3 linked regions of the Geotalea uraniireducens genome follow. The protein of the gene in region 1 interacts with the protein of each later gene in a pairwise test. Links are inferred from orthologs where the notes say so. Each region holds a gene or a part of one and is shown in the gene's direction. Other genes may lie near its edges.

Region 1 (3,139 bases):
GGGGAGCAGCCCGCCTTTCCCCTGGTACTCGTCGAGATGCTTCTGATACCATGACTGGATGTCGGCATCGGAAACCTGGACGTTGCCGCCGAGCTTGAGCGGGTCGATCAGTACATAGGCGATGCTGACTTCTTCCGGAGTCTTGAAGTCGTTCTGGTTCTTGGCGAGGAAGTCGTTCAATTCCTGATCGGTCAGCTTGATTTCCCCTTTGACATCGTCGGGCGAGAACGAACTGAAGAGAATATCTATCTTGTCGTTCTTCTTGCGGAAATACTGGAGGGCCTCCTCGTCGGATACCTGCGCACGAGCCTTGATCTTGTCCTCGGCCATCTTGATCATCAGGTCCGTCCGCTTGCTTTTCTCGAAGTCGTCGGGGGAAATCCGGTTGGCCCGGAGCAACTGGACGTACAGGTCGAAATTGAAAGCGCCGTTTTTCTGGAAGGCGGGCATGGCGGCAATGGCCTGCTGCACGTCGTCCTTGGAAACCTTGATGCCCATATCCTCGGCGGCGTTGCGGACCAGCATGGCATCGATCAGCGAGTTGAGCGCCTGTTTCTTCAGGCCGAGCTGTTTTTCGATCTCGGGGGTGAGTGACTGGCCGTAGATTTGGGAATAGATGTCGCGCAGCCGGTAGTAGGTCCGCTGAAATTCTTCGTAATTGATCTTGGTGCCATCGACCTTGGCGACATAGCTGGAAGGGGTGAGCTGCCCCTCCCCTCTGCCCCAGACGAGGAAGATCGTGCCGATGAAGCTGAGAACAATGATGCCGAAGACGATCTTGATGACGATGGACTGCTGATACTTCCGCATGATGCCAAGCATTCGCGAGGACTCCTTTATGCCGCAGGGATCTATTCCGACCGTGAAACAATGGCTTCGCATACTAATATAATTGCCCGGCAAAAGCAATATGCACGATACCGGCAGCTTTTCCCGCTTGCATGGCCACAACCTTTCTGCTACGATTCAACGCTTCGAAAAAACATAGTTTCCGTATACTTGAAAGGAATGCAGTCATGCTCAAGATCTTCGATGCCCTGTTCGGGCTTTTTTCTAATGATTTGGCTATTGACCTCGGCACTGCCAATACCCTCGTTTACCTGAAGGGGAAGGGGATTGTCGTCCGTGAACCGTCGGTGGTTGCCGTTCAGAAGATGAATAGCGGCCAACAGAAGGTGTTGGCGGTGGGGATGGAAGCCAAGAAGATGCTTGGCCGGACTCCGGGGAGCATCACGGCAATCCGGCCGATGAAGGACGGGGTTATCGCCGATTTCGACATCACCGAGGAGATGCTCCGCTATTTCATTCATAAGGTCCATAACCGCAAGACCCTGGTCCGGCCCCGGATCGTGATCTGCGTTCCCTCCGGCATTACCCAGGTGGAGAAGCGGGCCGTCAAGGAGTCGGCCGAATCGGCCGGCGCCCGCGAGGTCTATCTGATCGAAGAGCCGATGGCGGCAGCAATTGGCGCCGGCCTGCCGATCACCGAGGCTTCCGGCAACATGATCGTCGATATCGGCGGCGGGACCACCGAGGTGGCAGTCATCTCCCTGGCCGGCATCGTGCTGACCAAGTCGGTCCGGGTCGGCGGCGACAAGATGGACGAAGCGATCGTTCAGTACATCAAGCGCAAGTACAATCTGCTCATCGGCGACCGGATGGCCGAAATCATCAAGATCGAGATCGGCGAAGCTTATCCGGGCGGCGAAGTGCGGACCATGGAGGTCAAGGGGCGCGACCTGGTATCGGGGATTCCCAAGACCACCGAAATCAATTCGGACGAGATTCGCGAAGCGCTTTCGGAGCCGGTCAACGCCATCGTTGATGCGGTGCGCATCTGTCTGGAGCGGACGCCGCCGGAGCTGGCCGCCGATATTGTCGACAAGGGGATCGTCCTGGCCGGTGGTGGTGCCCTGCTGCGCAATCTCGATTCGCTGCTCCGCGAAGAAACGGGGCTGCCGGTGGTTACCGCCGAAGATCCGCTTTCCTGCGTCGTCCTCGGGTCCGGCAAGGTGCTCGACGAGCTGAATCTGCTCCGTCGTGTCGCCGTAACCTCCTGATCGTCCGAACCTTGGCCGGAGTTTCCGCCGGCCGTCAACGGCTGACCGCATCGATGCCGGTTCCCGGGGCACTTGCCTCCGGATGCCGTCACCGGTGCGGTTTTGTTTATGCCAACGAACCTCTCACTGTTTTGCCGATAACCTGATGGAATCCTTCACCGTCGACATAATCGTCCCCGTCTGGAACCGTCCCGTCGAGACCCGCGCCTGTCTGGTGGGGCTGCTCAATACCTGTCCGACAGCTCGTCTGATCCTGATCGATAATGGTTGTGACCGGGAATCGGAGCGGCTGCTGGAAGAGTTTGCCGAGCTTCTGGGGGAGCGGGCGCTGTTTCTGAAAAACAGTATCAATCAGGGGTTCGTCCGGGCAATTAACCGCGGCTTGGCCCGGGCCGAAGCGCCATATGCGATCGTGGTGCGCAATACCACGACCGTTACCGACGGCTGGCTCGAACCGATGCTCGAACTGGCCGACAGCCGTGCCGAAGTCGGCCTGATCGTGCCGCAGCTGCTGGAACCGGCCGGGGCGCCGCCGGCTAAACTGCGCCGGCGGCCGTTGGCGTCGGCAACCGAGATCGGCCATGGCTCGTTTGCCGCCATGCTGATCAGGAAAGAGCTGTTCGCGTGCCAGGGAGGATTTGACGAAGGACTGGATGGCGCCCTCTGGTGCCTCAAGGATTACTCCCGCCGGTCACTGCGGCATGGTTACCTTACCTGCACCGTGGCGGGGAGTAGCGTTATCTGCGTCGAGGAGGCACCGCTCGGTTCGCTGGCCAGGCGCCAGGAGCTGGAGCGGCATAGTGCGGCCGTCTATGAAGAGCGCTGGGGTGGGGAGGAGTCGTTCTGCCTCTGTCTGGCCCGGGATGCCGATCCCGAGGAGGTTCGCCGAGAGTTCACGGTTATATTGCGCGGCGCCCGGATGGGCCACCGGTTTGTCGTCCTGGCCCAGGGTAAGCTTTATCGTCTGCTCCACGAGCATGGTTACGGAAAGCTCCATCGTACCGTCGCCCTGGAGAAGATTCCGCGCTTTTTTGCCGCCGCTGAGACTCGCAAACTGCTGAGCCGGCTTTTCCCTGCCG
Region 2 (2,987 bases), 770 kb from region 1 along the record:
AGCCGGGCTCGACGTCGCCGACATCGTTCTCGAACAGCTGGCTTCCTCCGAATCGGTCCTCTCGGCCGACGAGAAAGAGCTGGGGGTGGCGCTGGTCGATATCGGCGGCGGGACCACCGACATCGCCATCTTTGTCGATGGCGCCATCAAGCATACGGCGGTGCTTTCCCTCGGCGGCAATCACCTGACCAACGATATTGCCGTCGGCTTGCGGACGCCGATGGCCGAGGCGGAGAAGATCAAGCAGAAATATGGCTGCTGTCTGACCTCCATCGTCGGCAAGGACGAAACGATCGAGGTGCCGAGCGTCGGCGGCCGCAAGCCGCGGGTCCTTTCCCGCCAGCTGCTGGCCGAGATTCTCGAGCCGCGGGTCGAGGAGATCTTCACCCTGGTTAACCGGGAGATCGTCAAGTCCGGTTTCGAGGATCTGATTGCCTCCGGGGTGGTGATCACCGGCGGTACCACCATCCTCGAAGGGATGCCGGAACTGGCCGAGCAGGTCTTCAACCTGCCGGTGCGGCGTGGGCTGCCGCAGCAGATCGGCGGGATCGTCGACGTGGTCAATTCCCCCGTCTATGCCACCGGGGTGGGGTTGGTGGTCTACGGGAGCAAGAATATCGGCATCCGCGAGTTTCCGACGGCGCAGACCGACGAGAACATGTTCCGTCGGGTGACGCGGCGGATGAAGGAATGGTTCGGCGAATTTTTCTAACTTACAATGCATCGGCTGCAGATAACCAAAAGGGGGTAGGGTATGTTCGAATTTGACGAAAGCATTGAGCAGGTTGCCAAGATCAAGGTCATCGGGGTTGGGGGGAGCGGCGGCAACGCGGTCAACACCATGATCGACTGCCAGATTCACGGCGTCGATTTCATCGTCGCCAACACCGACGTCCAGGCGCTGCGGAACTCCCAGTCGCCGACCAAGCTCCAGATCGGCCGGCAGCTGACCAAGGGGCTGGGGGCCGGCGCCGACCCGAACCGCGGCCGTGAGGCAGCCCTCGAAGACCGGGAGCAGTTGACCGAAATGCTCAAGGGTGCGGACATGATCTTCATTGCCGCCGGTATGGGGGGCGGTACTGGTACCGGCGCCGCGCCGGTGATCGCCGAAGCGGCCAAGGAAGTGGGCGCCCTGACGGTCGGCGTGGTGACTAAGCCGTTCAGCCGCGAAGGGAAACAGCGCCTCGCCAAGGCCGAAGAGGGGATTCGCGAGCTGAAGAAGCATGTCGATTCGCTGATCGTCATTCCGAACGACCGGCTGCTCGGGCTGGCCGGCAAGAGCATGTCGATCCTCGATGCGTTCAAGCCGTCCGACGATGTGCTGCGCCAGGCGGTACAGGGGATTTCCGACCTGATCACCACCAGCGGCCTCATCAACGTCGACTTCGCCGATGTCAAGGCGATCATGAGCGAACGCGGCATGGCGATGATGGGGATCGGCATGGCCAACGGCGACAACCGGGCCGTTGAGGCGGCGACCAAGGCCATTTCGAGCCCGCTCCTCGAAGAGATCGATATCTCCGGCGCCAAAGGGGTGCTGGTCAATATCTCCGGTTCGTCCTCGATGACCATGGATGAATTTGATGCCGCCAGCCGGATCATTCACGAGAAGGTCCACGAGGATGCCAATATCATCGTCGGTCTGGTGATTGACGAATCCCTCGGCGACAACATCAAGATTACCGCCATCGCCACCGGCTTCGGCGACCGGTTCGACCTCGAAAAAGGCCGGCAGGAGATGAAAAGCGTGACCGCCATTGCCGCCCGCCAGGAGCCGAAGCTGGAAGTACCGACCTTTATCCGCGAGCGGCAGCAGCGGGAAACAGGGGTGTCGCGACAGAAGGCGTTCTTTGCCGATGAAGAGGATCAGTACGATATCCCGACCTTCCTGCGGAAGTCTGTCGACTAACGAAACGACCCGTCCGGTTCTCCGCGGACCGGACCCCCTGTGCATGCTTTCATTGCCCGGCCTCCCTCTTACCCCCTCCCGGGGGGCCGGGTCTTTTTTTCCTCACCCCGGCCGTGAACCTCGTTCCGTGCCGCCGGTCCGGTTGCCTTTTCCCTTCCCTGAAACAGCCCGATCATGATACGTTTTCCCCATGTCGTGGAAAATCGTCGAAAAATACCGGCAGCTGCTCGCCCGGGAGCAGGGGGCGGTCCCGAAACGCCGCGGCGGTAAACTGACCGTCTGTCTCGTCTACCCGAACCGCTACCCGGTGGCGATGAGCAATCTCGGCTTCCAGACGGTTTACGCGCTGTTCAATGCCGAGCCCGACATCCTCTGCGAGCGGGCCTTTCTTCCCGATGCCGACGAATTGCGGGAATACCGGAAGGGAGGGACGCCGCTCCTCTCCCTCGAGTCGCAGCAGCCGCTCTCCTCCTTCGATCTGATCGCCTTTTCCGTCTCCTTTGAAAGCGACTATCTCCACCTGCCGCTGATCTTCTCCCTGGCCGGCATCCCGGCACGGAGCAGCGAGCGGGGCGCCAGCCAGCCGCTGGTCATCGCCGGGGGGGCGGCGCTGTTTCTCAATCCGGAACCGGTGGCCGACTTCCTCGATCTGATCTGCCTGGGCGAAGCCGAGACGATCTTCCCGCCGCTCTTCGAACTGCTGCGGCAGCAGGGAATGGACCGCCACGAGCTGCTGACCGCAGCCGGGCGGCTACCCGGCTGCTATATCCCGGCGGCCTATAACATCAGCTACGATGGTTTTCGGCTCGCCGACCGCAGCCGGCGCGACGGCTGCCCGGTCGAGGTCGACCGCTGTTTCCTGGCAGAGCCGGATCGGCGGCCGACGGTGTCGGAAGTCCTTACCCCCGATACGGAATTTTCCGACATGTACCTGGTCGAGGTTTCCCGGGGTTGCCCGCGCGGTTGCCGCTTCTGCGCCGCCGGCTTCATCTATCTTCCCTACCGGCAGCGGTCTCTCGCGGCGCTCGAGGAGGCGGCGACGGCTGGTCTGCAGCACCGGCAGAAGATCGGTCTCGTC
Region 3 (2,958 bases), 770 kb from region 1 along the record:
CGATCTCCACGTCAAAACACGGCTGGCACCAGCACCATCCCGGAACAAGAACCGGGTCAAGCAGGAACGGAAGCCGATCAACTGGCGGCCATTCGTCACCTGGGCCAGTCGGGCAGTCTGTGGCGTGCTGGGGGTGGCGGCCGTCGGTGGCATCGGCTACGAGGCATACCGCCTCGTTTCCCGGACTACCTTCCTGAAACTGGAGACCGTCGAGGTGTCGCCGCTCCATCGTCTGAGCCGGAACGAAGTCATCACCGAGGCCGGGGTCCGGGCCGGCGATCCGATGCTCGGGCTGCAGCTGCGCCGGATCGGCGAGCAGCTGGCAAAGAATCCCTGGGTCAAACAGGTCAATGTCCGGCGCTATTTCCCCCACACGCTGGCCATCGAGGTGGTGGAGCGCCAGCCGGTAGCGATCGTCAACCTGGGGCTGCTCTATTACATGGACGCCCAAGGGGAAGTGTTCAAACCGCTGACGCAGGGGGACAGCCTCAACTTTCCGGTCATTACCGGTGTCAGCGAGGACGATCTGGCCCGGGATCCGGCCGGCACGAAGCAGACCCTTACCGCGGCGGCAGCATTGATGGATCTGCTCAGGAACGGCAAGGCGTTCAATTTGGCGGATGTATCGGAGATTCATACCGACAAGGGGTTCGGGTTCACGCTCTTCACCGCTGCCGGTGGCGTGCCGGTCCGGCTGGGAAATGACGGCTTCGAAGAGAAACTGGCCCGTTTTGCCAAGATCTACGGCGATCTCCAGGGAGCCTTGGCGGCGGTGGAATATATCGACCTCGACTACCATGACAAGATCATTGTGAAAAAGGGATAAACGGAGGGGGGAGCATGTCCGCAAGAAGAGACAATCTAATCGTAGGGCTCGACATCGGCACCACCAAGATTTGTGCAATCGTCGGCAATGTCACCGAGGACGGCATCGACATCGTCGGGATCGGCACCAGCCCGTCGCGCGGCATGCGCAAGGGGGTGGTGATCAATATCGAGAGCACCGTAGCCTCCATCAAGAAGGCGATCGAAGAGGCGGAACTGATGGCCGGCTGCGAGATTCGCTCGGTCTACGCCGGGATTGCCGGCGGGCACATCAAGGGGTTCAACTCCCAGGGGGTGATCGCCATCAAGAACCGGGAGGTGACCTCCGACGACGTAAAGCGGGTGATCGATGCCGCCAAGGCGATTGCCATCCCGATGGATCGCGAAGTGATTCACATCCTCCCCCAGGAATTCATCATCGACGATCAGGACGGCATCCGCGAGCCGCTCGGCATGAGCGGGGTGCGGCTCGAAGCGAAGGTGCACATCGTCACCGGCGCTGTGGCCAGTGCCCAGAACATTGTCAAAGCCTGCAATCGAGCCGGGCTCGACGTCGCCGACATCGTTCTCGAACAGCTGGCTTCCTCCGAATCGGTCCTCTCGGCCGACGAGAAAGAGCTGGGGGTGGCGCTGGTCGATATCGGCGGCGGGACCACCGACATCGCCATCTTTGTCGATGGCGCCATCAAGCATACGGCGGTGCTTTCCCTCGGCGGCAATCACCTGACCAACGATATTGCCGTCGGCTTGCGGACGCCGATGGCCGAGGCGGAGAAGATCAAGCAGAAATATGGCTGCTGTCTGACCTCCATCGTCGGCAAGGACGAAACGATCGAGGTGCCGAGCGTCGGCGGCCGCAAGCCGCGGGTCCTTTCCCGCCAGCTGCTGGCCGAGATTCTCGAGCCGCGGGTCGAGGAGATCTTCACCCTGGTTAACCGGGAGATCGTCAAGTCCGGTTTCGAGGATCTGATTGCCTCCGGGGTGGTGATCACCGGCGGTACCACCATCCTCGAAGGGATGCCGGAACTGGCCGAGCAGGTCTTCAACCTGCCGGTGCGGCGTGGGCTGCCGCAGCAGATCGGCGGGATCGTCGACGTGGTCAATTCCCCCGTCTATGCCACCGGGGTGGGGTTGGTGGTCTACGGGAGCAAGAATATCGGCATCCGCGAGTTTCCGACGGCGCAGACCGACGAGAACATGTTCCGTCGGGTGACGCGGCGGATGAAGGAATGGTTCGGCGAATTTTTCTAACTTACAATGCATCGGCTGCAGATAACCAAAAGGGGGTAGGGTATGTTCGAATTTGACGAAAGCATTGAGCAGGTTGCCAAGATCAAGGTCATCGGGGTTGGGGGGAGCGGCGGCAACGCGGTCAACACCATGATCGACTGCCAGATTCACGGCGTCGATTTCATCGTCGCCAACACCGACGTCCAGGCGCTGCGGAACTCCCAGTCGCCGACCAAGCTCCAGATCGGCCGGCAGCTGACCAAGGGGCTGGGGGCCGGCGCCGACCCGAACCGCGGCCGTGAGGCAGCCCTCGAAGACCGGGAGCAGTTGACCGAAATGCTCAAGGGTGCGGACATGATCTTCATTGCCGCCGGTATGGGGGGCGGTACTGGTACCGGCGCCGCGCCGGTGATCGCCGAAGCGGCCAAGGAAGTGGGCGCCCTGACGGTCGGCGTGGTGACTAAGCCGTTCAGCCGCGAAGGGAAACAGCGCCTCGCCAAGGCCGAAGAGGGGATTCGCGAGCTGAAGAAGCATGTCGATTCGCTGATCGTCATTCCGAACGACCGGCTGCTCGGGCTGGCCGGCAAGAGCATGTCGATCCTCGATGCGTTCAAGCCGTCCGACGATGTGCTGCGCCAGGCGGTACAGGGGATTTCCGACCTGATCACCACCAGCGGCCTCATCAACGTCGACTTCGCCGATGTCAAGGCGATCATGAGCGAACGCGGCATGGCGATGATGGGGATCGGCATGGCCAACGGCGACAACCGGGCCGTTGAGGCGGCGACCAAGGCCATTTCGAGCCCGCTCCTCGAAGAGATCGATATCTCCGGCGCCAAAGGGGTGCTGGTCAATATCTCCGGTTCGTCCTCGATGACCATGGATGAATTTGATGCCGCCAGC

Evidence for each region.
Region 2: the proteins of QMN23_RS13575 (region 1) and ftsZ interact in binary tests that used the Escherichia coli proteins (3 or more experiments, as listed by UniProt). The link is inferred for Geotalea uraniireducens from one-to-one orthologs.
Region 3: the proteins of QMN23_RS13575 (region 1) and ftsA interact in binary tests that used the Escherichia coli proteins (3 or more experiments, as listed by UniProt). The link is inferred for Geotalea uraniireducens from one-to-one orthologs.

Annotation. Positions count from the first base shown.
Region 1 is NZ_AP027151.1:2,904,691-2,907,829, reverse strand. The notes cover bases 56-3,038. They hold QMN23_RS13575 (rod shape-determining protein), read left to right. Parts: upstream 56-1,016; coding sequence 1,017-2,060; downstream 2,061-3,038. Other genes in these bases: QMN23_RS13570 (glycosyltransferase family 2 protein), read left to right, coding at 2,206-3,038; QMN23_RS13580 (peptidylprolyl isomerase), read right to left, coding at 56-822. Outside these bases: more of QMN23_RS13580, read right to left, coding at 1-55; more of QMN23_RS13570, read left to right, coding at 3,039-3,139. UniProt on the Escherichia coli protein: Forms membrane-associated dynamic filaments that are essential for cell shape determination. Acts by regulating cell wall synthesis and cell elongation, and thus cell shape.
Region 2 is NZ_AP027151.1:3,677,648-3,680,634, reverse strand. Bases 1-2,831 are described here. They hold ftsZ (cell division protein FtsZ), read left to right. Parts: upstream 1-754; coding sequence 755-1,909; downstream 1,910-2,831. Other genes in these bases: QMN23_RS17175 (radical SAM protein), read left to right, coding at 2,100-2,831; ftsA (cell division protein FtsA), read left to right, coding at 1-712. Outside these bases: more of QMN23_RS17175, read left to right, coding at 2,832-2,987. UniProt on the Escherichia coli protein: Essential cell division protein that forms a contractile ring structure (Z ring) at the future cell division site. The regulation of the ring assembly controls the timing and the location of cell division.
Region 3 is NZ_AP027151.1:3,679,041-3,681,998, reverse strand. The notes cover bases 157-2,958. They hold ftsA (cell division protein FtsA), read left to right. Parts: upstream 157-840; coding sequence 841-2,076; downstream 2,077-2,958. Other genes in these bases: ftsZ (cell division protein FtsZ), read left to right, coding at 2,119-2,958; QMN23_RS17190 (cell division protein FtsQ/DivIB), read left to right, coding at 157-826. Also shown: more of QMN23_RS17190, read left to right, coding at 1-156. UniProt on the Escherichia coli protein: Essential cell division protein that assists in the assembly of the Z ring. May serve as the principal membrane anchor for the Z ring.